4 regions of the Paracoccus sp. pheM1 genome follow, and region 2 is predicted to be linked to each of the others. Evidence: riboswitches for the same ligand, from Rfam matches in the RefSeq annotation. Region 2 holds a riboswitch; each other region holds the start of a gene.
What was found. Region 2 has a riboswitch for cobalamin ahead of nrdH (glutaredoxin-like protein NrdH). Riboswitches for the same ligand answer to the same signal wherever they lie in the genome.
Positions count from the first base shown of each region.

Region 1: another riboswitch for cobalamin. It lies ahead of KF941_RS07345 (DUF1852 domain-containing protein); the one in region 2 lies ahead of nrdH (glutaredoxin-like protein NrdH).
Region 3: another riboswitch for cobalamin. It lies ahead of KF941_RS11085 (CbtB domain-containing protein); the one in region 2 lies ahead of nrdH (glutaredoxin-like protein NrdH).
Region 4: another riboswitch for cobalamin. It lies ahead of KF941_RS24130 (ABC transporter substrate-binding protein); the one in region 2 lies ahead of nrdH (glutaredoxin-like protein NrdH).

Region 1 covers NZ_JAGXCX010000001.1:1,459,711-1,464,803, forward strand. Annotated here, with positions in the region: gene KF941_RS07335 (ribbon-helix-helix protein, CopG family) at 1-402, opposite strand, end outside; gene KF941_RS07340 (conjugal transfer protein TraG) at 406-2,430, opposite strand; cobalamin riboswitch at 2,830-3,030, shown strand; gene KF941_RS07345 (DUF1852 domain-containing protein) at 3,157-4,137, shown strand; gene KF941_RS07350 (methionine synthase) at 4,166-5,093, shown strand, end outside.
Region 2 covers NZ_JAGXCX010000002.1:1,598,255-1,606,438, reverse strand. Annotated here, with positions in the region: gene KF941_RS21920 (C4-dicarboxylate transporter DctA) at 1-840, shown strand, start outside; gene KF941_RS21915 (LysR family transcriptional regulator) at 945-1,862, opposite strand; gene KF941_RS21910 (YeiH family protein) at 1,965-2,984, shown strand; gene KF941_RS21905 (DUF6635 family protein) at 3,052-3,882, shown strand; gene KF941_RS21900 (alpha-hydroxy acid oxidase) at 3,872-4,426, opposite strand; cobalamin riboswitch at 4,969-5,160, shown strand; gene nrdH (glutaredoxin-like protein NrdH) at 5,252-5,473, shown strand; gene nrdI (class Ib ribonucleoside-diphosphate reductase assembly flavoprotein NrdI) at 5,482-5,898, shown strand; gene nrdE (class 1b ribonucleoside-diphosphate reductase subunit alpha) at 5,880-8,006, shown strand; gene nrdF (class 1b ribonucleoside-diphosphate reductase subunit beta) at 8,069-8,184, shown strand, end outside.
Region 3 covers NZ_JAGXCX010000001.1:2,169,287-2,177,470, forward strand. Annotated here, with positions in the region: gene rsfS (ribosome silencing factor) at 1-196, opposite strand, end outside; gene KF941_RS11060 (hypothetical protein) at 329-562, opposite strand; gene leuC (3-isopropylmalate dehydratase large subunit) at 861-2,297, shown strand; gene KF941_RS11070 (hypothetical protein) at 2,317-2,898, opposite strand; gene leuD (3-isopropylmalate dehydratase small subunit) at 2,988-3,593, shown strand; gene KF941_RS11080 (endonuclease/exonuclease/phosphatase family protein) at 3,584-4,636, shown strand; cobalamin riboswitch at 4,797-5,003, shown strand; gene KF941_RS11085 (CbtB domain-containing protein) at 5,039-5,215, shown strand; gene KF941_RS11090 (CbtA family protein) at 5,217-5,915, shown strand; gene KF941_RS11095 (hypothetical protein) at 5,986-6,522, shown strand; gene bluB (5,6-dimethylbenzimidazole synthase) at 6,522-7,145, shown strand; gene KF941_RS11105 (hypothetical protein) at 7,179-8,184, opposite strand, start outside.
Region 4 covers NZ_JAGXCX010000003.1:280,772-288,955, reverse strand. Annotated here, with positions in the region: partial or broken gene KF941_RS24155 (hypothetical protein) at 1-440, shown strand, start outside; gene KF941_RS24150 (methyltransferase domain-containing protein) at 513-1,295, opposite strand; gene KF941_RS24145 (pseudoazurin) at 1,311-1,739, opposite strand; gene KF941_RS24140 (ABC transporter ATP-binding protein) at 1,751-2,521, opposite strand; gene KF941_RS24135 (iron ABC transporter permease) at 2,518-3,567, opposite strand; gene KF941_RS24130 (ABC transporter substrate-binding protein) at 3,564-4,571, opposite strand; cobalamin riboswitch at 4,665-4,864, opposite strand; gene KF941_RS24125 (helix-turn-helix transcriptional regulator) at 4,926-6,359, opposite strand; gene aceB (malate synthase A) at 6,494-8,110, shown strand.

The DNA.
Region 1 (5,093 bases), on a different contig from region 2:
CACCTCCTGCCGCAGCTTAGGACCGCTGGCGAGGCGGCGGCCGAGAGCTTCGAGGAAGCGGTCATAGCGCTGGCCGCCCTGCGCCTGCGCGGCGGCCTGCGCCGCCTCGGGCAGCACCGGGGTGGCGGTCAGCCAGGACCGCATGAAGATCGCGAAGGCCTCGTTGGCGATGCCGATATCGCGTTCCAGCCGCTGGATGCTGCGGTCGATACGATCGAGCCGGCGGGTCGTGGCAGCCTCCTGCCGTTCGTCGGCATCGGGGGTGAGGAAGGAGGCGATGGCCGCCTCGGCGATGAGCGAGCGGGATTTGCCGCGCCGGTCGGCATAATCGGCCAGCAGCAGCATCAGGTCCGGGTCGAGATAGACCGAGAGGCGTTTCTTCTTGTCGGCATGTTGCGGCATGGCTCAAAGCTCCATTCCATCGTTCTGGTCCATGGAGATCTGGCGCGCGACCCGGCGCATGTCGCGCACCAACCCCCGGTTGCGGCCCGCCTGCTGTTCCGAGGCATCGAAGTCGGGATCGAATTCGTTCTCGGGAGGCGCAGCCGGCTCCGGGGCGATGTCCTGATACGGCTCCAACCCCGGTTCGCGGCGCAACCCGGCATCGTCCGAGTCCGCGGACGATTGCGCATCGGCCTGTGCAGCGCCGGCATGTGGCGCTGCTCCGGCATCAGCCCCCTGCCCCACGGCATCCAGCTGTGGCGGCTTCAGCCCGGTCCAGTCGTCCGACCGCGCTACCGGCGCAACCCCGCGCGGATCCGGCGGGGACAGCACCCGCTCGCGGAAGCGCGGATCGGCATAATAGCGCGCCTTCCTGGCCCGGATCGGCGGCGTGCCGGCGACCATGACGATCTCGTCCTCGGGCGGCAGCTGCATCACCTCGCCGGGGGTCAGCAGGGGCCGGGCCGTCTCGGAGCGCGAGACCATGATATGCCCGAGCCAGGGCGCGAGGCGGTGCCCGGCATAGTTCTTCATCGCCTTCATCTCGGTGGCGGTGCCAAGGGCGTCGGAGACCCGCTTCGCGGTCCTCTCGTCATTGGTGGCGAAGCTGACCCGGACATGGCAATTGTCGAGGATCGAGTTGTTGGGACCGTAGGCCTTCTCGATCTGGTTCAGCGATTGCGCGATCAGGAAGGACTTGATGCCGTAGCCGGCCATGAAGGCGAGGGCAGATTCGAAGAAGTCCAGCCGCCCGAGGGCCGGAAACTCGTCGAGCATCAGCAGCAGGCGGTGGCGGTCGTCCTTGGCATGCAGGTCCTCTGTCAGCCGTCGCCCGATCTGGTTGAGGATCAGCCGGATCAGCGGCTTGGTGCGGTTGATGTCCGAAGGCGGCACAACGAGGTAGAGCGTCGAGGGTTTTTCCGCCGCGATCAGATCGGCGATGCGCCAGTCACAATGCGATGTCACGGCCGCCACGACCGGGTCGCGATAGAGGCCGAGGAAGGATATCGCCGTGCTCAGCACCCCGGAGCGTTCGTTCTCGGACTTGTTCAGCAGTTCCCGCGCGGCGCTGGCGATGACCGGATGCGGCCCGGCCTCGCCCAGATGCGGGGTCTTCATCATCGCCGCCAGCGTCGCCTCGATCGAGCGGCGCGGATCGGAGAGGAAGGCGGCGACGCGCGCCAGGGTTTTTTCCTTCTCGGCATAGAGCACGTGCAGGATGACGCCGACCAGCAGGGCGTGGCTGGTCTTTTCCCAATGGTTGCGCTTTTCCAGCGAGCCCTCGGGATCGACCAGGATGTCGGCGATGTTCTGGACGTCGCGCACCTCCCATTCCCCACGCCTCACCTCCAGCAGCGGATTATAGGCGGCGGAACCCGCATTGGTCGGATCGAACAGCAACACCCGGCCGTGTCTGGCCCTGAACCCGGCGGTCAGCTGCCAGTTCTCGCCCTTGATGTCGTGGACGATGGCCGAGCCCGGCCAGGTCAGCAGTGTCGGCACCACCAGCCCGACGCCCTTGCCGGAGCGGGTCGGCGCGAAGCAGAGCACATGTTCCGGCCCGTCATGGCGCAGATAGTCAACACCGAGCTTGCCCAGCACGACGCCGTCGGGACCGAGCAGCCCCGCCCGTTCGATCTCGGCCCGGCCCGCCCATCGGGCCGAACCATAGGTCTCGACATCCTCCGCCTCCCGGGCACGCCAGACCGACATCAGGATGGCGATGCCGATGGCGAGGAAACCGCCCGAGGCGGCGATGATGCCGCCCTCCATGAAGATGCGCGGGGCGTAGGCGTCGTAGAAATACCACCACCAGAACAGGGCCGGCGGATAATAGACCGGGATGCCCCAGAGATCGAACCATGCCGGGCCGAGCTGGGGCTGGAAGCCGAGCCGCCAGGCCGTCCATTGCGTGCCGGACCAGACGAACATCAGCACGATCAGGAAGACCACGCTGATCTGGCCCCAGAGAATCTTCGTGCCGGACAAGGTGGTTCCAGCCTCCCTGCAGGTATCCGATGCAATGAGGAAAACCCGCCTGTCGCGGGATTCAACGGCTATGCTTGGGCTGATCGCAAGCTGGCACACTTTGGCGTAGAAATACTTGCGGAATGCGGTGCCCCGACCGCCAGCGCAAGTTGCCAACCACCATCACAAGATTGGCCAGCTTCGGCCAAGAGAGCGGCCCCGCCGCTTCCTATTAACGCTGATTGCCACCAGCGCATACGATGCGAAGAGCCCTTGGCGGACAATCACTCTACGAGGATCGACATGGGGTTCTCCTGACCGAGCTGCCGTCGTCGCTTTACCTCTCTCCTGTGTCATCCTCATAATCTAGATGAGAATTTCGATGCCTCCGCCAGGTTGACTTGGGCGCGGATCCAGCCGACCCTGCCGACAGATCAAGGTGCCGGGGGAAACCCCGGGTAAAAGGGAATCCGGTCAGGCTTTCGCCAATTCCGGAACTGCCCCCGCAACTGTTGGCGGAGAGCCTGTCCGACATGCCACTGGCGCGGATTTCGCGTCGGGAAGGCCGGTCCAGGTGACGACCCGCAAGTCAGGAAACCTGCCTCGATCTTTCACCTGTTCCGGCCGCGGTGGGCGCGTCGGGAGCGGCCTATCCGCAAGGTGAAATCGCCGCTTCGTGACAACCGTCACGGGGATCGTTTGGTTTTCATGGCCCGTGACCGCGGGCCGCTCGGAAGGCATGCCAGGATGAGTGACCTCGCCTATTCCATTACAACCGTTCGTTTCGACGACACCTATCGCCCGTCGGACAACACTCGCGCCACAACCAATTTTGCCAATCTGGCCAGGGGCGAGGCGCGGCAGGACAATCTGCGCAACGCGATCACGATGATCGACAACCGTTTCAATGCGCTGGCGGATTGGGACAATCCGGGCCGTGACCGCTATTCGGTCGAGCTCGACATCATCTCGGTCGCAGTCAGCATCGGCGGTGGACGCCATGTCGATGCCTTTCCGTTGATCGAGATCTTGAAGCCGACCATCCTCGACCGCCTGTCGGGTCGACGGATCGCGGGTATCGCGGGGAACAACTTTTCGTCCTATGTGCGGGATTACGACTTCAGCATCGTGCTGCCCCGGCACAATCGGGATCGCAAGGATCTTGATACGCCGGAAGATTTCGGAGACCTGCACGGCAACCTGTTCAAGAGCTTCCTGCACTCGGCAGCCTATCGGCAATGCTCCGGGAAACCGCCGGTCATCTGCCTGAGCGTCTCGACCAGCCGGACATATCACAGAACTGAGAACCGACACCCGGTTCTGGGCGTCGAATACCGGCAGGGCGACTTATCCCTCACCGACCGCTATTTCGGCAAGATGGGGTTGCAGGTCCGCAACTTCATGCCCCCGAACGCGGTTGCGCCACTGGCGTTCTATCACACGGGCGACCTGCTCAATGACTATTCGACGCTGGAGCTTGTCGGCACGATCAGCACGATGGAAACCTTCCAGCGGATCTATCGCCCGGAAATCTACAACGCCAACTCTCCTGCGGGTTCGACATATCGGCCGAGCCTGACGCATCGGGACTATTCGCTGACGCGGGTCACCTATGACCGCGAGGAACGCAGCCGGCTGGCGGTCGAGCAGGGCGAATTTGCCGAGGAACATTTCATCACGCCCTGCCGGGACATTCTTGCAGAATGGTCCGGCCAATACGCCGCCTGATCATCCGAACCAGCCAGGAAAACGCGCAATGAACAAACTTCTGCCCACCTCCACCGCAGGAAGCCTGCCCAAACCGTCATGGCTCGCCGAGCCGGAAAAACTCTGGTCACCATGGAATCTGCAAGGAGAGGAGCTGCTTGAAGGCAAGCAGGATGCCCTGCGCGTGGCCCTGCATGATCAGCGGCAGGCGGGCATCGACATCGTCAGCGACGGCGAGCAGACGCGCCAGCATTTCGCCACCACCTTCATCGAGCATCTGGAAGGCGTCGATTTCGAGAAACGCGAAACCGTCCGGATCCGGAACCGCTATGATGCCAGTGTCCCGACCGTCGTCGGCGCCGTATCGCGCAACAGGCCGGTATTCGTCGAAGATGCGAAATTCCTGCGTGCACAGACCGATCAGCCCATCAAATGGGCCCTGCCGGGTCCGATGACCATGATCGACACGCTCTACGACGGCCATTACAAAAGCCGTGAAAAGCTGGCCTGGGAATTCGCCCGTATCCTCAACGAAGAGGCGCGGGAGCTGGAGGCGGCCGGTGTCGACATCATCCAGTTCGACGAGCCGGCTTTCAACGTTTTCTTCGACGAGGTGAACGACTGGGGGGTTGCAGCGCTGGAGCGGGCGGCCGAAGGTCTGACATGCGAAACAGCCGTTCACATCTGCTATGGCTACGGGATCAAGGCCAATACGGACTGGAAGAGGACTCTGGGTGCGGAATGGCGGCAATACGAGTCAGTCTTCCCCAAACTGCGGACATCCAGCATCGACATCTTGTCGTTGGAGTGTCAGCACTCCCACGTTCCGATGGATCTGATCGAGCTTCTGCGGGGAAAGAAGGTGATGGTCGGGGCCATCAACGTGGCGACCGACACGATCGAAACCCCCGAAGAGGTTGCCGAGGTCTTGCGCAAGGCGTTGCAATTCGTGGAGGCCGACAGGCTTTATCCCTGCA
Region 2 (8,184 bases):
CTGTTCGGCTGCGCCCTGTCGCTGGTGGGCGAGCGCGGCAAGCCGCTTTTGCACATGATCGAGCTGACCGGGGACGTCACCTTCAAGATCATGTATTTCATCGTCCGGCTGGCGCCCCTGGGCGTGTTCGGCGCCATCGCCTTCACCGTCGGGCAATACGGCATCGGCTCGCTGGCGCAGCTGGGCTACCTGGTCGGGCTGTTCTATGTCACCATCGCCATCTTCGTCTTCGTGATCCTGGGCTTCGTGCTGCGGCTGGCGGGCTTCAGCATCTTCAAGCTGCTGCGCTACCTGCGCACCGAGGTCGGCATCGTCGCCGGCACCGCCAGCAGCGACGCCGTGCTGCCGCAGACCATGCGCAAGCTGGAACACCTGGGCATCAAGGACTCGACCGTGGGGCTGGTGGTGCCGACGGGCTATTCCTTCAACCTCGACGCCTTCTCGATCTACCTGACGCTGGCGGCGGTCTTCATCGCCCAGGCCACGAACACGCCGCTGTCCACCACCGACCTTCTGGCCATCCTGGGCGTGGCGCTGGTGACGTCCAAGGGCGCGCATGGGGTGCCGGGCTCGGCCATCGTGATCCTGGCCGCGACGCTGGCCGCGATCCCGGCCATCCCCGCCATCGGGCTGGTGCTGGTGCTGTCGGTCGACTGGTTCATGGGCATCGCCCGCGCCTTGGGGAACTACCTGGGCAATTGCGTCGCCACCGTGGTCGTCGCCTCGTGGGTGGGGGACATCGACCGCGACCGCGCCCGCCGCATCCTCGAGGGCGAGGACGTGCCGACGCTGGACGTGCTGGACGAGGACGCGCCGATGTCGCAGCCCCAGCATGGCTGACGAAGTCGCCTCGCGGGGCTGAACGGGACCCGCGCGACCGGCCCCGCCACACCCCCGAGAAGACGGCCTGCGCCTTCCCTCCCGATGGCGCAGGCCATTTCGCGTCAGGGGATGCCGGCGGCGAAGCCCTCGTCCGTCAGGATCTCGTCCGTCAGGATCCCGATCAGCGCCTGCTGCGCCCGCGTGCGATAGCGCTGCGGATTGGTCAGCAGCGAGAACGGCCGCTCTGCCCCCGGCAGCGGCAGGGTGCGGATCCAGCCGGCGGCGGCGGGCCGCGCCACCGCGCGTTGCGACAGCGCGGCAAGGCATTGGCTGGCGGCCACCGCGTTCAGCACCGCCTCGTTCGAGGGCAGTTCCAGCGCCAGGGGCAGCCCGGCCACGGAAAGCCCCTGCCCGGCCATCCAGGTCTCGAACTCGGACCGGGTGCCCGAGCCCGGCTCGCGCAGGATCCAGTTCTGCGCCGCCAACCCGGCCAGGGGCACGGCGTCGCGCCCGGCCCAGGGGTGATCGGTCGCCATGACCAGCACCAGCCGGTCGCGCGCCACCACCTGCCGGTGCAGATCGCCATGCGCCACCGCGCCCTCGACCAGCCCCAGGTCGGCGCCGCCCTCCTGCACCGCATCGGCGACCTGGGTGGTGTTGCTGACGGTCAGCCGCAATTCGATCCCCGGATGCATCTCGCGCAGCGCGATCAGCCGCGGCGGCAGCCAGTAGCTGGCGACGGTCTGGCTGGCATGGACCCGCAGCCGCCCGCGCGGCTCGCGCGCCAGATCCTCCAGCACCATCTCGGCCGTCTCGGCGCGGTCCAGCACCGCGCGCGCCTCGGCCATGAAGGCTTCGCCGGTCTCGGTCAGCACGATGCGCCGCCCCACCCGGTCGAAGAAGCGCACGCCATGCCGCGCCTCCAGCGCCGAGACGGCGGCGCTGACCGCCGATTGCGTCAGGTTCAGCGCCTCGGCCGCGCGGGTGACATGCTGCCGCTCGGCCACGGCAAGGAAGATGCGGAGCTGTTCCAGCGTCATGGCCAACTGATAAGCAAAATCGAACGATATGGCAAATATAATGCGATGGATTGAACGTGTATCCGGGACCATGTTCCGCCTTGCAAGCAAGGAAACGCGATCATGTCCTCGACCCAGCAGAACCAGCAAACATCTTCCGCGATCACGGCCTGGCTTTCCGCCACGCTGCCGGGGCTGGGGCTGACCTTCGGCATCGCGGTCCTGGCGACGGCGGTGCAGCGCTTCTCGGGCATCCCGGCGCTCAGCCCGCTGGTGGTGGCCATGGTGCTGGGCATGGCGCTGCGCAACCTGGCCGGCACGCCCGAGGCGGCGCGGCCGGGCATCGGCTTTTCGCTGCGCCGCGTCTTGCGTTTCGCCATCGTGCTGCTGGGCTTCCAGCTGACGCTGGAGCAGTTGCGCGCCGTGGGCCTGCCGGGGGTGGCGGTGATCGCGGTGGTGCTGGCCGCGACCTTCGTCTTCACCAAATGGGCGGGGCGGGCGCTGGGGGTCGAGGCGCGGCTGGCCGAGCTGATCGCGGCCGGCACCTCGGTCTGCGGCGCCTCGGCGGTGATCGCGACGAACACGGTCACGCGCGGAACGGACGAGGACGTGGCCTATGCCATCGCCTGCGTGACGGTCTTCGGCTCGCTCTCGATGATCGTCATGCCGCTGCTGGGCGAGATGATGGCGATGGGGCCTTCGCATTACGGCATCTGGGTCGGCGCCACCGTGCATGAGGTGGCGCAGGTCGTCGGCGCCGGCTTCCAGCATGGCGCCGAGGCCGGGCAGGCCGCGACCGTGGCCAAGCTGAGCCGGGTGATGCTGCTGGCGCCGCTGATCCTGGTGCTGGGCGCGCTGGCGCGGCGCGGCGGCAAGGCCGCGCATGGCTCGGCGCCGACGCCCTGGTTCGTGCTGGGCTTCATCGCCGTCGTGCTGCTGAACAGCGCCCTGCCCCTGCCCGAGGCGCTGCATGCCGAGGTGGTCGGCCTGACCGCCTTTCTGCTGACCATGGCGCTGGCGGCGATGGGGCTCGAAACCGACATCCGCAAGCTGCGCGCCAAGGGCGTCCGGCCGCTGGCGCTTGGCGCGCTGGCTTGGCTGTTCATCTCGACCCTGGGCCTGGGGCTGGTCGCGCTGCTGTGACCGCGCGGCATTGAGCCGCCCCGCCGCGATGCCTAGATTGGGCGCGATCCGCCAAAGGACCGCGCCCATGGCCCTACAGCCCGCCGACCCCCGCCCGATGACCCGGCGCGAGACCGAGGTCCGCCGCTTCGTCCGCGCCCGCTATGGCCCGCGCGGCACGCTGGCGCTGCATCGCCACGCGCTCGGCCTCGACCTGCTGCGTGCGCCGGTGAACGTCATGCTGTCGCCGCTGTTCCTGCTGGTGCGGCTGGCCGCGCCGCTTCTGCGCCGGATCGGGCTGCGGCGCGCTGGCGACTGGCTGTCGCGCCGGCAGATCTTCCTGAAATCCGACGTGGCGCAAAGGATCGAGGCCGATCTGGCCCATTTCATCGACGACCTGGCCGAAAAGGGGCTGGCGCCCCGGGCCGCGCCGCAAAGCGTCGCCCGCGCCGTCTCGGACTATGCCGAAACCCGCAATGCGGTCTCCGAGATCACCACCTCGGTCCTGGTGCTGGGCTCGGGGCTCTTGCTGTTCCACCGCGCCACGCCGGGGGTGATCTCGCTGGCCGGGCCGGTCGCGCATCTGCGGGCGCAGGCACAGGCGGTCGAGGATTTCGCGCTGGGAAGCTGGGCCGGCCGCATGTGGTATGGCGCCTTCCCGCGAGAGCTTTCCAGCGTGGATCTGCTGCTGACCGGGGTGGTGCTGGCCATGGTCGCCTCGGTCCTGACCACCTTTGCCGGGCTGGTCGCCGATCCGGTCCAGCTTTGGACCGGCATCCACAAGCGCCGGGTGCTGCGGCTGCTGCGCCGGCTGGACCGGGCCGAAGACGGGCCGGGGCTGGGGCGCGAACATGTGCTGGCCCGGCTGGGCGACCTGTCGGATGCGGCGCTGAGCCTGTGGCGCAGCTTCAAGGGCTAGGCCAAAGCACGGTTTCGTCGATCCCGGCCAGGTCGCGACGTCCGGTCAGGGCCATGGCGACCTCCAGCTCGGCGCGCAGGATGGTCAGCATATGCGCGACCCCCGCCGCGCCGCCCACCGCCAGGGCGTGGATCTGCGGCCGCCCGACCAGCACCGCCAATGCCCTCAAGGCCAGGGCCTTCAGCGCATCGGTGCCGCGGCGGATGCCGCCGTCGCACAGCACCGGGATGCGCCCGGCGACCTGGCGGGCGACGACCGGCAGCGCCTCGGCCGTCGCCGGCAGCGTGTCCAGCGCCCGGCCGCCGTGGTTCGAGACGATCACCCCGTCCGCACCCACCGCCACGGCGCGCTCGGCATCATGCGCCGACATGATGCCCTTGAGCAGCAGCGGCAACCGGGTCTGCGACTTCAGCCGCGCTCTTTGATCTGGCGCGCGGTCACGACGGTGACGGTCCGTGGCGTGTCGAGCAGCGGCGCGGTGATCTTGTCCGAGGCGCTTTCGGTGGTCTTGTAGCTGGTCTCGGCCTCGCTGCCCTGCTGGCAGCGGATGACCACCGTCTCCAGCGTCACGGTGTCCTGCGCCTGGGCGGGGCCGCCGACCCCCGCGGAAATGGCAAGGACCGGAAGCAGGCCCAGGGTCGGCAGCAATTGCGCGGCAGACCCCGAGGCTGGCGGTTTGGGATGGGTTTTGTTCATGGGTTATCCCGGCACAAAGATGCCTCGCCTTCCGCCGGCAGGCAGAGGTGACAGAAAGTGTTTACTTATCAATGGATTGCGCTCTGGCGCGCCGGAACGGGAACGGGAACGGGAACGGGAACGGAGCCCCGGTTCACGTGCGCGCGATCCACGCAAGAGGGCGAATTGTCGTGCTTTGTCAAACGACGCGACGTCATTCCATGCCATGTCCCCGCGCCTGTTGCCATAATCCAACAGGCGCGCAGGTGGGGCGGCCCGTGGCCGCAGCCCGTCCACCGCCATGGCCCGGCGGCAAATCGAGCCCTTGGCGCGATCCGGGAACCCCACCAGATATTCCCGGCGCGGCCCGGCCATCCACTAAATATGGATTGACCCGGCCCGTGACCCGTGGCTAACTGCCGGGGTCATGGTTGCCCTGGGGCCGACTCGGGGATGAAAAGGGAAGCCGGTGAAAAGCCGGCACTGCCCCCGCAGCTGTAAGCGGCGAGCGACGCTGGAATGCCACTGGGGCCAAGGCTCCGGGAAGGCCGGCTAAGCCGAGACCCGCAAGTCAGAAGACCTGCCATGGCGCGAAAGGACGAAACCGTGCGGCGGGCGCGGGGCTGGAACAGGGTCCGGTGGCACGCCCATCGGCCCGGCCCCCTCTTGCCGACAGAACAGAAGGAGCCGAGCCATGTCCATCACCGTTTACTCCAAGCCCGCCTGCGTGCAATGCACCGCCACCACGCGGGCGCTCGACGCGCGCGGCCTGGCCTATCAGCTGATCGACCTGACCGAGGACGACGCGGCGATGGAACTGGTCGTCTCGCTGGGCTATCGCCAGGCCCCGGTGGTCGTCGCCGGCGATGCGCATTGGGCGGGCTTCCGGCCCGACATGATCGGCCGGCTGTCCTGACCGGCGCCATGGGCGGGCTGGTCTATTATTCCTCGGCCTCGGGGAACACCGCGCGCTTCGTGGCGCGGCTGGGGCTGGCGGCCGGGCGCATCCCGGTCTCGCCGCGCGATCCGCTGCCCGAGGCGGCAACGCCCTATGTGCTGATCTGCCCGACCTATGCCGACGGGACCGGCCGGGGCGCGGTGCCCAAGCAGGTGATCCGCTTCCTGAACGATCCCGCCCGCCGCGCCGGCCTGCGCGGCGTCATCGCCGCCGGCAACCGCAATTTCGGGGCGACCTATGCCTTGGCCGGCCGGGTGATTTCTGACAAGTGCAACGTCCCCGTGCTGTATCGATTCGAGCTGGCGGGGACTGATCTGGACATTTCCCGCGTGCAGGCGGGGCTTGAGAAATTCTGGGGGACGGAATGCTTGACGATGGCGTAAAGGCCGAGCTGGACTATCACGCGCTGAACGCGATGCTGAACCTTTACGACGGCGAGGGCCGCATCCGCTTCGACGCGGATCGCAAGGCCGCGCGGCAGTATTTCCTGCAGCATGTCAACCAGAACACCGTCTTCTTCCACTCGCTGGACGAGAAGCTGGGCTACCTGGTGGACGAAGGCTATTACGAGGCCGAAGTCCTGGACCAGTATCCGCGCGCCTTCCTGCACCGGATCTGGGACGCGGCCTATGCGCGCAAGTTCCGCTTTCCGACCTTCCTGGGCGCCTTCAAGTATTATACCAGCTACACGCTGAAGACCCGCGACGGGCGGCGCTATCTGGAACGCTACGAGGACCGGGTGGTCATGGTCGCGCTGGCCTTGGCGCGCGGCGACGAGGATCTCGCCATGCGCTTCATGGAGGAAATCCTGTCGGGCCGGTTCCAGCCCGCGACGCCGACCTTCCTGAACGCCGGCAAGAAATCGCGCGGCGAACTGATCTCGTGCTTCCTGCTGCGGCTGGAGGACAACATGGAAAGCATCGGCCGCGGCATCAATTCGGCGCTGCAGCTTTCCAAGCGCGGCGGCGGCGTCGCGCTGATGCTGACCAACCTGCGCGAGGCCGGGGCGCCGATCAAGGGGATCGAGAACCAGTCCTCGGGCGTCATCCCGGTGATGAAACTGCTGGAGGACAGCTTTTCCTATGCCAACCAGCTGGGCGCGCGGCAAGGCGCGGGGGCGGTCTACCTGAACGCGCATCACCCCGACATCCTGCGCTTCCTGGACACCAAGCGCGAGAATGCCGACGAGAAGATCCGCATCAAGACGCTGTCGCTCGGCGTGGTGATCCCGGACGTGACCTTCGAACTGGCCAAGAAGAACGAGGACATGTACCTGTTCTCGCCCCATGACGTGGAAAAGGTCTATGGCATGGCCTTCTCGGAGATTTCCGTCACCGAGAAATACGCCGAGATGGTGGACGACAAGCGCATCCGCAAGAAAAAGATCAACGCCCGCGCCTTCTTCCAGACCCTGGCCGAGATCCAGTTCGAAAGCGGCTATCCCTATATCATGTTCGAGGACACGGTGAACCGCGCCAACCCGGTCGCCGGCCGCATCAGCATGTCGAACCTGTGCAGCGAGATCCTGCAGGTGAACGAGGCCAGCACCTTCGACGAGGATCTGAGCTATCGCCACCTCGGCACGGATATTTCCTGCAACCTCGGCTCGCTCAACATCGCCGCGACCATGGACGGGCCGGATTTCGGCGCCACGGTCGAGACGGCGATCCGGGCGCTGACCGCGGTATCGGAAATGTCGGCGATCGAGGCCGTGCCCTCGATCCGGCGCGGAAACGACGAGGCCCATGCGGTGGGGCTGGGCCAGATGAACCTGCACGGGTTCCTGGCGCGCGAGCGCATCCATTACGGCAGCCCCGAGGGGATCGAGTTCACCTCGGTCTATTTCGCCGCCGTCGCCTATCACGCCATCCGCGCCTCGAACCTGTTGGCGCAGGAAAAGGGCCGCAGCTTCAAGGATTTCGAGACGTCGAAATATGCCGACGGCACGTTCTTCGACAAATACGTGACGCGCGACTGGCTGCCGACGCTGCCCGATGTCGCGCGGGTGTTCGAGGGTGTCGCGCTGCCCACGCGCGAGGACTGGGCCGCGCTGCGGGACGCGGTGATGCGGCATGGGCTTTACAACCGCAACCTGCAGGCGGTGCCGCCCACCGGCTCGATCAGCTATATCAACAACTCGACCAGCTCGATCCACCCGATCGTCGCCAAGATCGAGATCCGCAAGGAAGGCAAGATCGGCCGGGTCTATTACCCCGCCGCCTTCATGTCGAACGAGAACCTGGACTATTACCGCGACGCCTACGAGATCGGCCCCGAGGCGATCATCGACACCTATGCGGCGGCGACCGAACATGTCGACCAGGGCCTGTCGCTGACGCTGTTCTTCCCGGCCGAGGCCACGACGCGCGACATCAACCGCGCCCAGATCCATGCCTGGAAGAAGGGCATCAAGACGATCTATTACATCCGGCTGCGCCAGACCGCGCTGGAGGGCACCGAGGTGCAGGGCTGCGTTTCCTGCACGCTTTGAGGCGGGGGCTGTCTGCCCCCGCACCCCCGAGGATATTTGGACACGAAAGAAAGGGTCTTCGGATGAAGGACCATGCGCCGCGCACGCCCCTGCGGGCCATCAACTGGAACCGGCTGGAGGACGAGAAGGACCTGGAGGTCTGGAACCGGCTGACGGTGAACTTCTGGCTGCCCGAGAA
Region 3 (8,184 bases), on a different contig from region 2:
AGCGGCCGGTCTGTTCCTTCAGGCGCTCGACCAGCTTCTCGGCGATCGAGGCCACCTGCCGCGCGTTCCGGCCCGAGGCGATCACCATGTGATCGGCCATGGCCGAGCGGCCGCGCAGGTCGATGGTCACGACATCCTCGGCCTTGTCGTCGTCAAGAGAGGCAAGAATGCGGTCCAGTAGCTGATCGCTCGTCAGCCCGGATTCCGCGGTGGTCGCAGCCGGCGCAGCGGCCGGCGAGACGGTATTGGACAGGGTTCATCCTCCGGTCATCACGCCGATCTCCCCCGGCGCCGGGGCCTTACCAATGTAGCACGGAATCGCGCCCGCTCAATGCAGGCGCAGCGGATTTCTGGACGCATCCGCCGGCGGGCAGGCCGAAACCGGCAGATTTCCCCAGGGATCGGCGCATCTGACCTGCCCCGCGCCCCAGGCCAGGTGCAGGCTTTCGGCACCCGCCGCCGCCCGCGCCTGCTTCAGCGGCGTGTCCGCCCAATGCACCGCCAGCGCGAAAACGGCCACGCAGATCAGCGGGATCGCCCGCAGGATGATGCGAATCAGCATGATCGGTCCCCTTTCCCGTGTCTTTCGGCGCCAAGATAGGGACCATTTCCCAACTTGGAATTAACAGGGCCGTGTGGCGATATTGAATATGATGTGAAATCGCCCTATTAATGCCCCTATGCGAGGATTCGTCTATTTCGACATTCACGACCGCGCCCGCCTGCCCGGCCGGTTCTACGGCGAAAGCCTGTCCGTCACCGCCCGACTTTGACGGGAGCGGGCGCTTGCGCGCGCCCTGCCGCAGGCTGCGGCACCCCCTCCGCCCTTTCCCAGCTAGTCTTCCAGAAAAGAGACAGCCATGACCGGCAACACGAACGCGGGCGCGCCCCGCACCCTCTACGACAAGATCTTCGACGCCCATGTGGTCGAGCGTTCCGAGGACGGCACCTGCATCCTCTATATCGACCGGCACCTGGTGCATGAGGTGACCTCGCCCCAGGCCTTCGAAGGGCTGCGCATGGCCGGGCGCAAGGTGCGCCGCCCCGACCAGACCATCGCCGTGCCGGACCACAACGTGCCCACGACGCCCGACCGCGTGGACGGGATCGAGAACCCCGAGGGCCGCATCCAGGTCGCCGAGCTGGACAAGAACGCGCGCGAATTCGGGCTGAACTATTACCCGATGAACGACATCCGCCAGGGCATCGTGCATATCGTCGGCCCCGAGCAGGGCTGGACCCTGCCCGGCATGACCGTGGTCTGCGGCGACAGCCACACCGCGACGCATGGCGCCTTCGGCGCGCTGGCGCATGGCATCGGCACCTCGGAGGTCGAGCATGTGCTGGCCACCCAGACGCTGATCCAGAAGAAATCCAAGAACATGAAGGTGGAGATCACCGGCAAGCTGCGTCCCGGCGTGACCGCCAAGGACATCACCCTGTCGGTGATCGGCGCCACCGGCACCGCCGGCGGCACCGGCTATGTCATCGAATATTGCGGCGAGGCGATCCGCGACCTGTCGATGGAAGGCCGCATGACCGTCTGCAACATGGCGATCGAGGGCGGCGCCCGCGCCGGGCTGATCGCGCCGGACGAAAAGACCTTCGAATATGTCAAGGGCCGCCCGCACGCCCCGAAGGGCGCCGCATGGGAGGCCGCCGTCGCCTGGTGGAAGACGCTGTTCTCGGACGAGGGCGCGCATTGGGACAAGGTCGTCACCATCCGCGGCGAGGACATCGCCCCGGTCGTGACCTGGGGCACCTCGCCCGAGGACGTGCTGCCGATCACCGGCAGGGTGCCCGCGCCCGAGGATTTCGAGGGCGGCAAGGTCGAGGCCGCGCGCCGCAGCCTGGACTACATGGGCCTGAAGCCGGGCACGCCGCTGAACGAGATCAGCATCGACGCGGTCTTCATCGGCTCCTGCACCAACGGCCGGATCGAGGATCTGCGCGCCGCCGCCGGCATCCTGAAGGGCCACAGGCTGGCGCCGGGCGTGCGCGGCATGGTGGTGCCGGGCTCGGGCCTGGTGCGCATGCAGGCCGAGGAAGAGGGGCTGGACAAGATCTTCATCGACGCCGGCTTCGAATGGCGCCTGGCCGGCTGCTCGATGTGCCTGGGCATGAACCCCGACCAGCTGGCGCCGGGCGAGCGCTGCGCCGCGACCTCGAACCGCAACTTCGAGGGCCGCATGGGCCGGGGCGGCCGCACCCACCTGATGTCGCCGGTGATGGCGGCCGCAGCCGGGATCAGGGGCCACCTGACCGACGTGCGCGAACTGCTGGCGGAAACCGTCTGATGGCGGGCGGCGCGGGGCCTTACCGGCCCCGCCGCAGCAGCATCAAGGCGTTGATCGCAATCAGCCAGAGCCCGGCGTTCTCGAACCAGAAGTTGTATTTGATGTTCGCGAAATCGGCGCTGATGAGCCTGTCCACATGATGAAAGCCCACCGCGCGCACCAGCACGAAGCCGCACAGCACGGCCAGCCCCAGCAGGGCCGGGCCGTTGCGGCGCATGTGCCCGCGCAGGGCATTCGTCGTCCAGGCCAGCGCGAGTGCCACGCCCAGCACCAGCCCGGCGATGAAGGCCAGCTGCACCATATGGCGGTCGTCGTACCAGCCCTGCGCCCGCGCCATGCAGCGTCCGGTGGCGGTCAGCGCGGTCTGCAGGTCCAGCTGCTTGTTCACCCCCAGGAAGGCCATCAGCCCGGCGATCGTCAGCCACAGCCCGCGCGCCGCGCCGGCCGGACGGCGGCGCAGCACCATGACGGCCAGCACGAAGCACAGGAAGTAAGAGAGCACCGTCAGCCAGCCGGTGATCTCGGGGTCTCCGATCTGCGGCCTCCAGTCGCGCGCAATGCAGGCGCGCAGGGCCGCAAGGCTGGAAAACCCGAAAAACATCAGCGAAGCCCTTTCCATGGCGCAAGGCGCCGGACGGGTCTCGGTTAACGGGCCGCTGCGGCCCAAGTCAATTCTGCGAGGATCACGACATGGACAAGTTCACCACCCTGACCGGAATCGCGGCACCCATGCCGCTGGTCAACATCGACACCGACATGATCATCCCGAAACAGTTCCTGAAGACGATCCACCGCTCGGGTCTGGGCAAGAACCTGTTTGACGAGATGCGCTATGACGCCCAGGGCAACGAGATCCCGGATTTCGTGCTGAACCAGCCGGCCTGGCGCGACAGCCAGATCATCGTCGCCGGCGACAACTTCGGCTGCGGCAGCTCGCGCGAACACGCGCCCTGGGCGCTGCTGGATTTCGGCATCCGCTGCGTGATCTCGACCAGCTTCGCCGACATCTTCTACAACAACTGCTTCAAGAACGGCATCCTGCCCATCGTCATGCCGCCAGAGGTGGTGGACGTGCTGATGGAGGACGCCAAGAAGGGCGCCAACGCCCGCATGACCGTGGATCTGGAAAACATGACCGTGACCACCTCGGACGGGCAGAGCTTCCCCTTCGAGCTGGACCCGTTCCGCCGCCACTGCCTGCTGAACGGGCTGGACGACATCGGCCTGACCATGGAAAAGGCCCCCGCCATCGACGCCTACGAGGCGCAGATGGCCCAGAGCCGGCCTTGGGTGTAAGGCTGCTTGCCGGGGCGGCGCTGATCGCCGCCCTTGGCCTGGCCGCCCAGGCCGATCCGCTGCGGATCGCGACCTTCAGCCCCGACCTGTCGCGCGACGGGCCGGGGCTTTTGTTGCGCGACCTCGGCCGCAAGGATGCGCAGATCGACGCCGTGGTGCAGGTGTTGGCGGAAACCCGGCCCGACATCCTGCTGCTGACGCATTTCGACTGGGATTACGAGGACAGCGCGCTGGACGCCTTTGCCGCCAGGCTGGCGCAGGCCGGGCTGGACTATCCGCACCGCTTCGCCGCCCGGCCGAATTCCGGCATGGCGACCGGGCTCGACCTGAACGCCGACGGGCGGCTGGGCACGGCCGACGATGCGCAGGGCTTCGGCACCTTCTCGGGGCAGGGCGGCATGGCGATCCTGTCGCGCCATCCGCTCGGGCCGGTCAAGGATTACACGGATTTCCTCTGGCGCGACCTGCCCGACAACCTGATGCCGCCGCTGCCCGAGGAGGTGGCGGCCATCCGCCGCCTGTCCTCGACCGCGCATTGGGATGCGGTGGTCACGGTCGCGGGCCGGCCGCTGCACCTCTTGGCCATGTCCGCGACGCCGCCGGTCTTCGACGGGCCCGAGGATCTGAACGGGCGACGCAACCATGACGAGCTGGCGTTCTGGCTGCATCACCTGCCCGACGGCCCCTTCGTTCTGGCCGGGAACCTGAACCTCGACCCCCTGGACAGCGAAGGCCGGCCCGAGGCGCTGGCCCGGATCATGGCCCATGTCACCGACCCCCTGCCCCGCAGCGCGGGCGGCGCGACGGCCAAGGGCGGGGTGAACGACGGCCACCGGGGCGATCCGGCGCTGGATACCGGCGACTGGCCGGACGACAAGCCGCCGGGCAACCTGCGCGTCGACTACGTCCTGCCGGCAAGGCCGCTCAAGGTGCTGGACTCGGGCGTGTTCTGGCCGGCCGAGGGACCGCTGGCCAAGGCCGCGCTGGCCGCTTCCGCGCACCGGCTGGTCTGGGTCGACCTGGACTGGCCGCCGGCACCCTGATTCGGACAAGCCCCTTCCGCCCGTCCCCGCGCGATGCCCCGGCATCTTCTCCGTTGTCCAAATACCCATGCGACGGCGCCGCCTGCCGGCCCGTCGCCCGGCCTTCGACCCCGCCCGCAGCGGCCACCCGATTCCGCTTGCCGCCGCCGCGGCATCGCAGGTAACATGCGCGTGTATCGGTGCCCCTTTCCGGGGCCAAAAGGGAATGCGGTGCGGTCCTCGGCGTCTCGGGGGCCAAATCCGCAGCCGCCCCCGCGACTGTAGGCGGAGAGCGGACGTCCATCGCGCCACTGGCCATCCGGCCGGGAAGGCGGGCGTCTGCCGTGACCCGCAAGCCAGGAGACCTGCCGATGCAGGAACCGCAATGTCGTCGGGTTGGACGACCAAAGGAAAGGGTCGCAGATGACCGCAAAACCCATGACCGCCGCCGGCGCCAGCCGCGCCTCGGTCCTGTTTCCCGCCATCGCCGCCTTCGCGATCGGCTTCGGGCTGATCTTCATGTCCGGGCTGGTGCAGGCCGAGACCCTGCATGACGCCGCCCATGACGTGCGTCACGCGACCGGCTTCCCCTGCCACTGACATGTTCTCGCGCATTCTGACCAGCGGGTTGATCGCTGGCGCTGCAACGGGGCTGATTGCCGCCCTGTTGCAGCTTTGGTTCGTGCAGCCCGTGCTGCTGCATGCCGAACTGTATGAATCCGGCCAACTGGCCCATTTCGGCGCCGAGGCCGTCGGCGCGCACCAGGACTTGGGGCCCTTCGAATGGACCCGCAACATGCTTTCGGTCCTGTTCACCATGATGGTCTATGCCGGCTACGGGCTGATGCTGGTGGCGCTGATGGCGCTGTCCGAGGCGCAGGGCAACGCGGTCACGGCGCGGCAGGGGCTGCTTTGGGGCCTGGCCGGCTACCTGACCATGCAGCTTGCCCCCGCCTTCGGCCTGGCGCCGGAAGTGCCGGGCGTCGCCGCCGCCGATGTGCAGTTGCGCGCGATCTGGTGGCTGGGCACCGCCGCCGCCACCGGGCTCGCGCTGTGGCTGGTCGCCTTTGGCAAGGGCTGGGCGGCCTGGGGCGTGGCCATCGTGCTGATCCTGGCGCCGCATGTGATCGGCGCGCCGCAGCCCGACAGCTATGCCGGCCCGGTCCCGCCCGAGCTTTCGGCGGAATTCGCCGGGCGCGCCCTGGGTGCCGGCGCCATGGCCTGGGCGCTGCTCGGCCTGCTGGCCGGCTGGTTCTGGCAGCGCGAAAGCCAACGCGCGCCGGTGCCGCAAGCCGCCTGATCCGGGCCGCAACCGTTTCGGCCGGGCGTGCCTGTCGCGCCCGGCCCTTTCATGAAAGCGGGGAAAAGACATGGATCGTTCGATCCCGATGCTGCTGATCGGCCTGATCTTCGGCGGCGGCATGGGCTTCGTCATCGCCGCCGCCAACGGCATCACGCTGGACGGCCACGACCACGGCGCGCATGGCCACGGCACCCAGGCCGCGGCGCATGACCACGGCGCGCCCATCGACCTGCCCGCGGGCAGCGCCACCGCCTCGGCCCGGCTGGAGCCCGACAGCACCGCCGGCTGGAACCTGTTCGTCGAGGCCGAGGGCTTCTGCTTCGCCCCCGAACATGCCGGGCTGGCCGATCGCCGCGGCGAGGGCCATGCGCATCTTTACCTGAACGGCGCCAAGATCGCCCGGCTCTACGGCCCGGCCCATCACCTCGACATGCTCGCCGCCGGCGACCGGCTGCGGGTCGAGCTGAACTCGAACGACCACCGCCCGCTGACCGTGGCGGGCCGGCCGCTCGCCGTGGAACTGACCGTGCCCGACCGCCCGGTCGGCATCCGCGCCGGGGCCGAGGGCCTGCCCGACAGCGCCATTTGCGCCACGCCCCGATGATGCGGTTCGGCCCCGAGGACCAGGCGGCGCTGGACCGCATCCTGTGCTGGCGCCGCGACGTGCGGCATTTCCGCGACGACCCGATCCCCGAGCCGCTGCTGGAGGAATTGCGCGCGGCGATGGAACTGGCGCCCTCGGTCGGCAATGCCCGGCCCTGGCGGGTGATCCGGGTCGAAAGCCCCGATCTGCGCGCCGCGATCCGCGCCGATTTCCTGCGCTGCAATGCCCGGGCCGCCGCACGCTACCAGGGCCGGCAGCGGCAGGAATACGATGCGCTGAAGCTCGCCGGGCTGGACCGCGCGCCGGTCTGGCTGGCCGTCTTTACCGAGATCGACCCGTCCGAGGGCCACGGCCTTGGCCGCGCCACCATGCCGCAGACCCTGCGGCAATCGACGGCGATGGCGATCCATGCGCTGTGGCTGGCGGCACGGGTGCGCAACCTGGGGCTTGGCATGGTCTCGATCCTCGACCCCGCGCGGATCGGCCCGCTGCTGGCGGTGCCCGAAAGCTGGGAGTTCTCGGCGCTGCTCTGCCTGGGCTGGCCCGAGTTCACCGACGACACGCCGCTGCTGCACCGCACCGGCTGGCAGGAAAACACCGCCTCCGGCTGGCAACGGCGCTGAAAGGCCCCGCCGCATCCGGCGGGGCCGCTTGGTTCAGGGCTGCGAGGTGGCCGGGCCCATGGGCTGGCCGTTGACGGTAAAGGGGCCGCCGCCCTCGGGCATCTGGATGTCCCAGACATTCTCGCCGCTCGCGCCGGGCTTGGCCATGGCGCGGGCCATGCGCAGCATCATCAGCGGCTGGGCGGCCTCTTCGGGCGGGGCCGCGGCCAGCGCCGCCTCGACCTTGTCGAGCCCCGTGGCCGAGATCAGCGCCGCGCCGGTGGGCGCCGCGCCCGGACCGGCCGCGATGTCCGCGCGATAGTCGATCTGGTAGCCGTCGCCCTTGATCTGCGACGGCGCAAGCTTCAGGTCGGCCGTGCCGCCAGGCAGCAGCGCCGCCTGCAGCTGTTCGGGCACCAGCCGCGCAAAGGGTTCCTCGGCGGCCAGGTCGAAGCCCTCGATCAGCATCTTCGCCGGCGCCGCCAGGTCGAAGCCCGAGGCGGTGAAATCCAGCGTCACCTCTTGCGGCAGGATCGGCTCGACCCAGGGCGGCAGCACGCCCTCGGGCACGGTCACGCCCAACAGCGCCACCCGTTCGTGCAGCCGGCCGTCGGCGGTGGCGCCGGACAGGCCGACCGTCACCTTGGTCGAGGCAAGGCCGAACTCGCCCAGCGGAGAGCCGATCTTCAGATCATGCAGGACCGCCTCCATCGACAGGTCGTCCCACAGCGGCATGGCGGCGGCCAGCTTGTCGCGCAGCCCGTCCTGCGAGCCCTTGATCAGCTCCTCGGACGGGTGGGCGACGAACCAGGCGAGCAGGGACAGCATGCCTTCGGTGCGCGCGCCGGTGATCTGGCCGCTGCCCTCGTAGCCGGGCGCGGTGATCTGGAAGGTCATCGGCTGGCCGCCCGGACCCATCAGGATCTCCTGCGACTGCTCCAGCCCCTCGGCGGTGAAGCTCATGGCCTGGTCGACGCCGCCGGCCTTGCCGGGCGCGCCGGTCAGCGACACCTCCATCCGCGCCGTGCGCTGGTGATCGCGCGAGACGACCTCGGGCTCG
Region 4 (8,184 bases), on a different contig from region 2:
CGGACGAGACCCGGATCCACACCCATATGTGCTATTCCGAGTTCAACGACATCATGCCCGCCATCGCCGCGATGGATGCCGACGTGATCTCGATCGAGACCTCGCGCTCGGACATGGAGCTGCTGGGCGCTTTCGGCGATTTCGACTATCCGAACGAGATCGGCCCCGGCGTCTGGGACATCCACTCGCCCCGCGTGCCGCCCGAGGCCGAGATGATCACCCTGCTGCGCAAGGCGGCCAGCGTGATCCCGGCCGAGCGGCTCTGGGTCAATCCCGATTGCGGGCTGAAGACCCGCGGCTGGCCCGAGACCGAGGCGGCGCTGAAGAACCTGGTCGCGGCGGCAGGGGCGCTGCGCAAGGGCGATCTGGCGCCCCTGCCGGTCGAGGCGAGGGGGCGGTCCCAGCCGGCCGGCTGCGGCTGCTCTGCCGCGCAGGGCTGAGACTGCCCCGACTTCTTCCCCGTGGCGGCGTTTTCGGGGACAATCGCGGCTCTCCGGTGGGCAGGCCGGCGGTCACTGTCCCGGCCCCGGCTTGCGGCCCGAAACGGCGAAGCGGTGCTGGCCAAGCGCCGCAAGCCGTGCGCGGGACCAGAGGGGCCAGCGGCGGCTGTGCATCGCCCGCAGGTTCTCGTGCCGCAGATCGGTGAAGCCCGCCCCGCCGATCAGATCGGCGGCGTCCCGCGCCCGCAGACCGGCGCCAAAGGGCAGCTGCGCCATGATCCGCCCATGGTCGCGCCATTGCGCCGGCGTCACCAGGCTGTGGCTGTCCTGCATCCTGCCGAGCAGCCGGTCGAGCCGGGGCAGGGCGCGCTCGATCAGGCTTTGGCGGGCATGGTCCCCGTCGATGACCAGAAGCCGCCCGCCGGGCTTCAGGATGCGGAACCAGTCGCCAAGCGCGGCCTGCGGCGCGGGCAGGGTCCACAGCAGGTTGCGCGCGATGATCACGTCGTAGCGGTTGTCCGGCTCCAGCGTATTCTCGGCATCGGCGGCGATGAAGCCGAGGCGGGCGCCGGCCTCTTGCGCCTTGCGGCGCGCGCGCTCGAGCATCGGGCCGGCGAAGTCGAGCCCGGTGACGGCAAGGCCCGCCTGCCGCATCAGCAGCGACATGGCGCCGGTGCCGCAGCCCAGGTCCAGCGCAAGGCGGCCTTCGCCGGGGCCGAGGTGGCGCCGGATCAGCGCCAGCCAGGCGGCGGCCTCGCGCGCGGCCATCAGGCCGTGGCCGGGGCTTTGGTCATAGGTCTCGGCCCGGTGGCTCCAATAGTCGCGGATGTCGTCCTTGACCGAACGGTTCCGCATGGTCCCGGCCGCGGCTCAGTCCGCTTTCCGCCGCTCGAGGATTTCCAGCATCCTCTGGCGAACGGCTTCGGGCAGGTCGTCGGGCAGGTCGGCCTTGGTCGCGGGCCTGTCGCCGACCTGGATCAGCATCGCCATGCCCATGGTGTAATGGGGCGAGCATTTGATGCCCCAGATGCCCTCGGCGTCCAGCGTGACCTCGATTTCCTCGTTGATCTTGCCGATGAATTTCTCGCCACCCTCGGGGATCATGCCGGCGATGGTGGCGGCGTTGTGGCCGGGGTCGGTGGCAAGGAAGCGGACTGTGTCGCCGGGCCGGACCACCAGGTAGTCCGGCTCGAACGGCATCGGGCCGGTGTCGTTGCGGTTGAGCATCCTGACCTCATGCAGTTCGGCCAGGGCGGCGGCGGGCAGCAGGCAGGCAAGAAGCGCGGCGCGAAGCAGCATGGGATGTCCTTTCAGGCAAGGCGTTGGAAGGCGAAGACCGGCCGGCCTCCGCGGGGATGGGGGATGATCTCGGCCTCGACCGCGAAGATCTCGCGGATCAGCGCCGGGGTCAGGATTTCCATCGGCGGCCCCAGCGCCACGCAGCGGCCCGCGCGCAGCACCATGACCCGGTCGCAGCGCAAGGCGTGATGCAGGTCGTGCAGCGCGATGACGGTGGTGACGGAAAGCCGCGCGACCAGGTCGAGGATGGCGATCTGGTGATGGATGTCCAGGTGATTGGTCGGCTCGTCCAGGAGCAGGATGCGCGGCGCCTGGGCATGGGCGCGCGCGATATGGACGCGCTGGCGCTCGCCCCCCGAAAGCGAGGCCCAGTCGCGTCCCGCCATATGCGCCATGTCCACGGCGTCGAGGGCCGCCGCGACGGCGTCGTCGTCCTGGGCACCCCATGGCCGCAGCGGGCCAAGCCAGGGCGTGCGGCCCAGCTCGACCGCGTCGCGCACCGTGATCCGCTCGGCCGTCTCGGCCGATTGCGCGACCAGCGCCAGCCGCCGCGCGATCTGCCGTCGCCCCAGCCGGGCCATGGGCCGGCCCTCCAGCCGGATCTCGCCGCGGTTGGGGCGCAGCAGGCCCGCCATCAGCCCCATCAGCGTCGACTTGCCCGATCCGTTCGGCCCGATCAGGCCCAGGGTCTCGCCCGGATGCAGGCGCAGGCTGATGTCGGACAGGATCTCGCGGCCGCGCACGGCATGGCTGGCGCCGACGGCTTCCAGGATGGGCGTCATCGCTGCCGGCCCCGGATCATGACCACGGCAAAGGCGGGCGCGCCGACCAGTGCGGTGATGACGCCGATGGGCAGCACCTGGCCGGGAATGACGATGCGCGAGACGACGTCGGACAGCACCAGGAACACCGCCCCCGCCAGCGCCGTCGCCGGGACCAGCCTGGCATGGCGCGGCCCGACGAGGATGCGCATCGCATGCGGCACCACCAGCCCGACGAAGCCGATGGCCCCGGCGATCGAGACCATGATCGCCGTCGCCAGCGAGGCCGTGCCGATCAGCAGCGCCTGCGTGCGCCGCAGGTCGATGCCAAGCGACGCGGCGCTTTCCGCCCCGAAGGCGAAGGCGTCGAGCGCGCGCGCATGCCACAGCCCCACCCCCAGCGCCAGCGCCGCCATCGGCACCGCGACCCAGCTGTCCGGCCAGCGCACGCCCGACAGGTTGCCCAGCAGCCAGAACATGATGCCGCGCGCCTGCTCGGCGCTGGCCGATTGCGCGATGATCAGCGCGGTCAGCGCATTGAACATCTGCGAGCCGGCGATGCCCGCCAGGATGATGACCCCGGCGCCGCGCATCCCGGTTCCGCCGCCGGCGGCGCGCGCCAGCGCCGCGACCAGCGCGAAGGCGGTCAGCGCCCCGGCAAAGGCGCCCGCCGACATGCTGAGCAGCCCTGCGCCGATCCCCGCCACCGCGACCGTGACCGCCCCGGTCGAGGCCCCGGCCGAAATCCCCAGCAGATAGGGCTCGGCCAGGGGGTTGCGCAGCAGCGCCTGCAGGATCAGCCCCGACAGCGCCAGGCCTGCGCCGCCGCAGGCCGCGACCACCGCCCGCGACAGCCGGTAATGCCAGATCACGCTGGCGTCGATCGGGTCGAGCGCGGCCGAGCCAAGCCCGGCCTTGACCGCCAGCACCTCGATGACGGTGGCCAGCGGAATGCGCGTCTCGCCCACCGCCGTGCCGAAGAGCAGCGCCGCGACCAGCACGGCGGGGGCCAGCCACAGCCAGCCCCGATTGCGCCCCGTGCTGCGGGTCGCGGCGCGCACCCTCATTGCAGGTCGAACCCGGCCAGCGAGTCCGCCAGCGATTCCAGCGCGTAGATCGCGCGCACCGAGGGGTCCATCGCATTGGCCGGCATGGTCAGGATGCGGTCGTTCTTCACCGCCTCCATCTCGCTTGTCACCGGGTCCGAGGTCAGGAAATCGCGCTTGACGGCGATGTCGTCGGCGGGAAAGCGGCGGCGGTTCATCTCGGCCGCGACGATGAAGGTCGGGCCGGCCTTGGCGATGGTTTCCCAGCCGACGGTCGGCCATTCCTCGGGCGAGGCGACGACGTTCTGCACCCCCAGCTTGGACAGCATCCAGCCCGGCACGCCATTGGCGCCCGCGACATAGGGGTCGATCTCGATCTCGGCCGAGGAATACCAGAACAGGCCCGACACGCCCTCGGGCAGGTCCAGCGCCTGCGCCCGCTCGACCGCCGCCGCCTCGCGCGCCTTCAGGTCGGCGATCACCTCGGTCCCGCGCTCCGATACGTCGAAGATCGCCGCCAGTTCCTCGATGCCCTGGTAAAGCAGCGCGGTGTCGAACAGGACCGAGCGCGCGCCGTCCATGCTTTGCGTATTGTCCTTGCCGACGCATTCGGTCGGCATGATCCAGCTGGGGATCTGCGCGTCGTCGAACATCTCGCGCGTGCCGACCGCGCCCTGCGGGCCGATCATCCATTCATAGGCCGTGACCACCAGCCCAGGCTTCTTGGCCAGCACGCTTTCGAAGCTGGGGGCGTTGTCGGCCAGCCGCTCGACCCTGGCGTCCGCCTCGGCGAATTCGGGCAGGACCGGGTTGATCCACAGCGCCGTGCCCGCCACCTTGTCGGCCAGCCCAAGCATATACAGGATCTCGGTCGTGCTTTGCCCGACGCTGACGACGCTTTCGGGCGCCTTGTCGAAAGTGACCTCGTGGCCGCAGCTGGTCAGGGTCAGCGGGTATTCGGTGCCCGCCAGCGCCATCGGCGCCAGGGTGGACGTGGCGATGATCGCCGTGGTGAGCCTCAGCATGATGTTTCCTTCCGCTACATCATGAACAGGCCGGATGAGCGGATGGAGACCGGGCCAATGCCGGTCGCAACCCCTCCCGAGCCGACCCGCTCGGATTGGTCAAACGTCGTCGGCAGGTCTCCTGACTGGCGGGTCACGGCAGGGATGCGGCCTTCCCATGGCACGGGGCCACAGTGGCGTTCTCGCATCCTGCTCGCCGCCTACAGTTGCGGGGGCAGTTCCGGTTCGGGGCCTTGCGACCCCGGCGGATTCCCTTTCAATTCCTTGCGGAAACCGACGCGCTCTCCCTAGCTGCCGGCGCGGGCGCTGGCAAGCGTCAGCATGGGCGCCCGGCCACGGCCTGCCTGCGGGCGCCTAGCCCTCCTCGAAGCTGAAGATCGCCAGGCTGCGCTCGCGTTCGTTGACGCGCAGCCGGCGGTTGATCGGGGCATGGGCGCGGGCCGAGCAATCCGGCCGCTCGCAGAGATAGCAGTTCAGCCCGATGTCCACCGGCCGGATGCGGTCCAGGTCGATGCCGTCGGCATAGACCAGCCGCGGCGCATAGGCCACGTCGCAGCCCAGCCCGATCGCCAGCCGTTGCGCCGGTGCGCCATGGGTGCCGCCGGCCCGCGCCACCGTGCGCGCGATCGAGAAATAGCTGGCGCCCTCGGGCATGCGGATCACCTGGGTCTGCACCCGGTCCGGCGTCTCGAAGGCGGCGTGGATGTTCCACAACGGGCAGGTGCCGCCGAAGCGCGAGAACGGGAACCGCCCGGCGCTGAAGCGTTTCGAGATGTTCCCGGCCCGGTCCACCCGCACGAAGAAGAACGGGATGCCCCGCGCCTCGGGGCGTTGCAGCGTCGACATGCGATGCGCGGTCTGCTCGAAACTGGCGCCGAAGCGGTGGCCCAGCAGCTCGACGTCGTAGCGCGCCGATTCGCAGGCGGCGAGAAAGCGGGCATAGGGCATCATCAGCGCCGCCGCGAAGTAATTCGCCAGGCTCACCCGCATCAGCGCGACGGCAGGCGGGTCGGCCAGCCCCGCCTCGTCGACCAGCCGGGCGATCAGCGGTTCCTGCTCCAGCCGGGCCAGCAGCACGCCGATCTGGAAGCGGCGGCTGGATTGCGCCAGCAGTTCCGACAGCATCAGCTCGCGCCGGTGCGGGTCGAAGCGGCGCAGCTGCTCGCCCATGACCGGGGCGGGCAGGATGCGCACAGCGATGCCATGCGCGGCCAGCCGGCCGGTCAGGGCCATATGCGGCTCGTTGCGGTGCAGCGCCAGCTCCTCGGCCAGCGCCTCGGCGGCGCGGTCCAGCGCATCGACATGGTTGCGCCGGGCATAGAACCAGCCGCGCACCGCATCGACCGGGCGCGATGTGCCGGCCAGCGCCTCGACCTTGTCGCGGTCGGTCAGCGGGTTGTCGTCGGCCTGCGGCCGCAGCAGCGCCTGGCGGTGGCTGTCGTGCAGCCGCACGAAGGCCGCCGCGATCCGCGGCGAGGCTTGCAGCACCGCCTCGATCTCGGCGCGGGACGGCGCGCCTGCCTCCAGCGCCGGATCCTTCAGCGCCGCGGCGAAATCCGCCGCAAGCTGCGCGTCGGTCGAGGGCGCAAGCTCGGCGATGTTCATGTCATAGACCTCGGCCAGCCGCATCAGGAAGCGCGCCGAGGCCGGGCGCTGGTCGGATTCGATCAGCGTGACATAGCTGGCCGAGACGCCCAGCTCGGCCGCCATCTGCGCCTGGGTCAGCCCCAGCGACTGGCGCAGCACGCGCAGGCGCTGGCCGATGATCAGTTTCTCGCCTCGGGCCATGTGACAAACCTTACAAGTTCTGCGGCTGCACGGTGACAAGACTGACCGCAACACCCGTTGTTTTCAAAGCAATAATGCACATGCAGCATGACATTACTACTGTGACATTACGCCGTGAATCACAGGAGGCCGCCATGCCGCTCGACCGCAATGCCCCACCGCTTCCGCCCGTCGTCCTGCGCGCCGTGCCGGGCGCGGATCATGTCCTGACCCCCGAGGCGCTGGGTTTCGTCGCCGCATTGCAGGCCCGCTTCGGCCTGCGGCTGCATGCGCTGATGGTCGCCCGCGCCCGTCGGCAGGAGCGCATCGACCGGGGCGAGTTGCCCGACTACCTGCCGCAGACGCGCGAGATCCGGCAGGGCATCTGGCAGGCCGCCCCCGTCCCGCCCGCGCTGGAGGATCGCCGGGTCGAGATCACCGGCCCGGTGGATCGCAAGATGATGATCAACGCGCTGAACTCGGGCGCGCGCGTCTTCATGGCCGATTTCGAGGATGCGACCGCGCCCAGCTTTGCCAATGTCATCGCCGGGCAGGCGAACCTGATCGACTATCGCGACGGCACGCTGGAGCACCAGGCGAATGGCAAGAGCTATCGCGTCGGCCCCAACCCGGCGCTGCTGGTCGTCCGCCCGCGCGGGCTGCACCTGCCCGAGGCGAATGTGCTGATCGGCGGCCAGCCGGTCTCGGCGGCACTGTTCGATTTCGGCCTGTCGCTTTATCATTGCGGACGGGCGCTGGCCGCGACCGGGCGCGGGCCGTTCTATTACCTGCCCAAGCTGGAAGCCCATGGCGAGGCGCGGTTCTGGAACGAGGTCTTTGCCTTTGCCCAGGACCGCATGGGGCTGGCGCAGGGCACGATCAAGGCCACGGTGCTGATCGAAACCCTGCCCGCCGCCTTCGAGATGGACGAGATCGTCTGGGAGCTGCGCGACCATATCGCCGGGCTGAACTGCGGCCGCTGGGACTATATCTTCAGCTATATCAAGACCCTGCGCAGCCATGCCGCCTATGTGCTGCCCGACCGGGCGCAGGTCGGGATGGAGGACGCCTTCCTGGCCGCCTATGCCGCCCGCGTGGTCAAGGTCTGCCACCGCCGCGGCATCCATGCCATGGGCGGCATGTCGGCGGCGATCCCCGTCCGGGGCGATGCCGAGGCGAACGAGGCCGCCTTTGCCCGCGTCCGCGCCGACAAGCAGCGCGAGGTCGGCATGGGCTTCGACGGCTGTTGGGTCGCGCATCCCGACCTGGTGCCGGTGGCGCAGGCGGTCTTCGACGCCGCCATGCCCGGTCCGAACCAGATCCGCAAGCCGCGCCAGCAATGGCGGATCGAGCCCGCCATGCTGCTGAAACCGCATCAGGGCCGGATCACCGAGGCGGGCGTGCGGCTGAACATCCAGGTCGCCGTCGAATACCTGGCGCAATGGCTGTCCGGCCGCGGGGCGGTGCCGATCCAGAACATGATGGAGGATGCCGCCACCGCCGAGATCAGCCGCGCCCAGCTGTGGCAATGGCTGCGCCACGGCGCCCCGGTCGCGCTGGAGGGCGGCGGGGAGCGCCGGCTGACCGCCGAATGGCTGGGCGAGTTGATGCAGGCCGAGATCGTGCGCATCCTCGACCGGCTCGGCCCGAACGGGTTCCATCGCGGCCATTACGCCTCGGCCGCGCGCATCGTGCAAGAGGCGGCCACGGCCGAGACCCTGCCCGATTTCATCACCCTGCCGGCCTATGACCTGCTGAACGCGCTGGACTGAGGGGCCCGATGGACATCATCCGCACGCTTTCCCCCTTTGGCGGACCGCTTCCCCCCGGATGCCCCGCCTTGCCG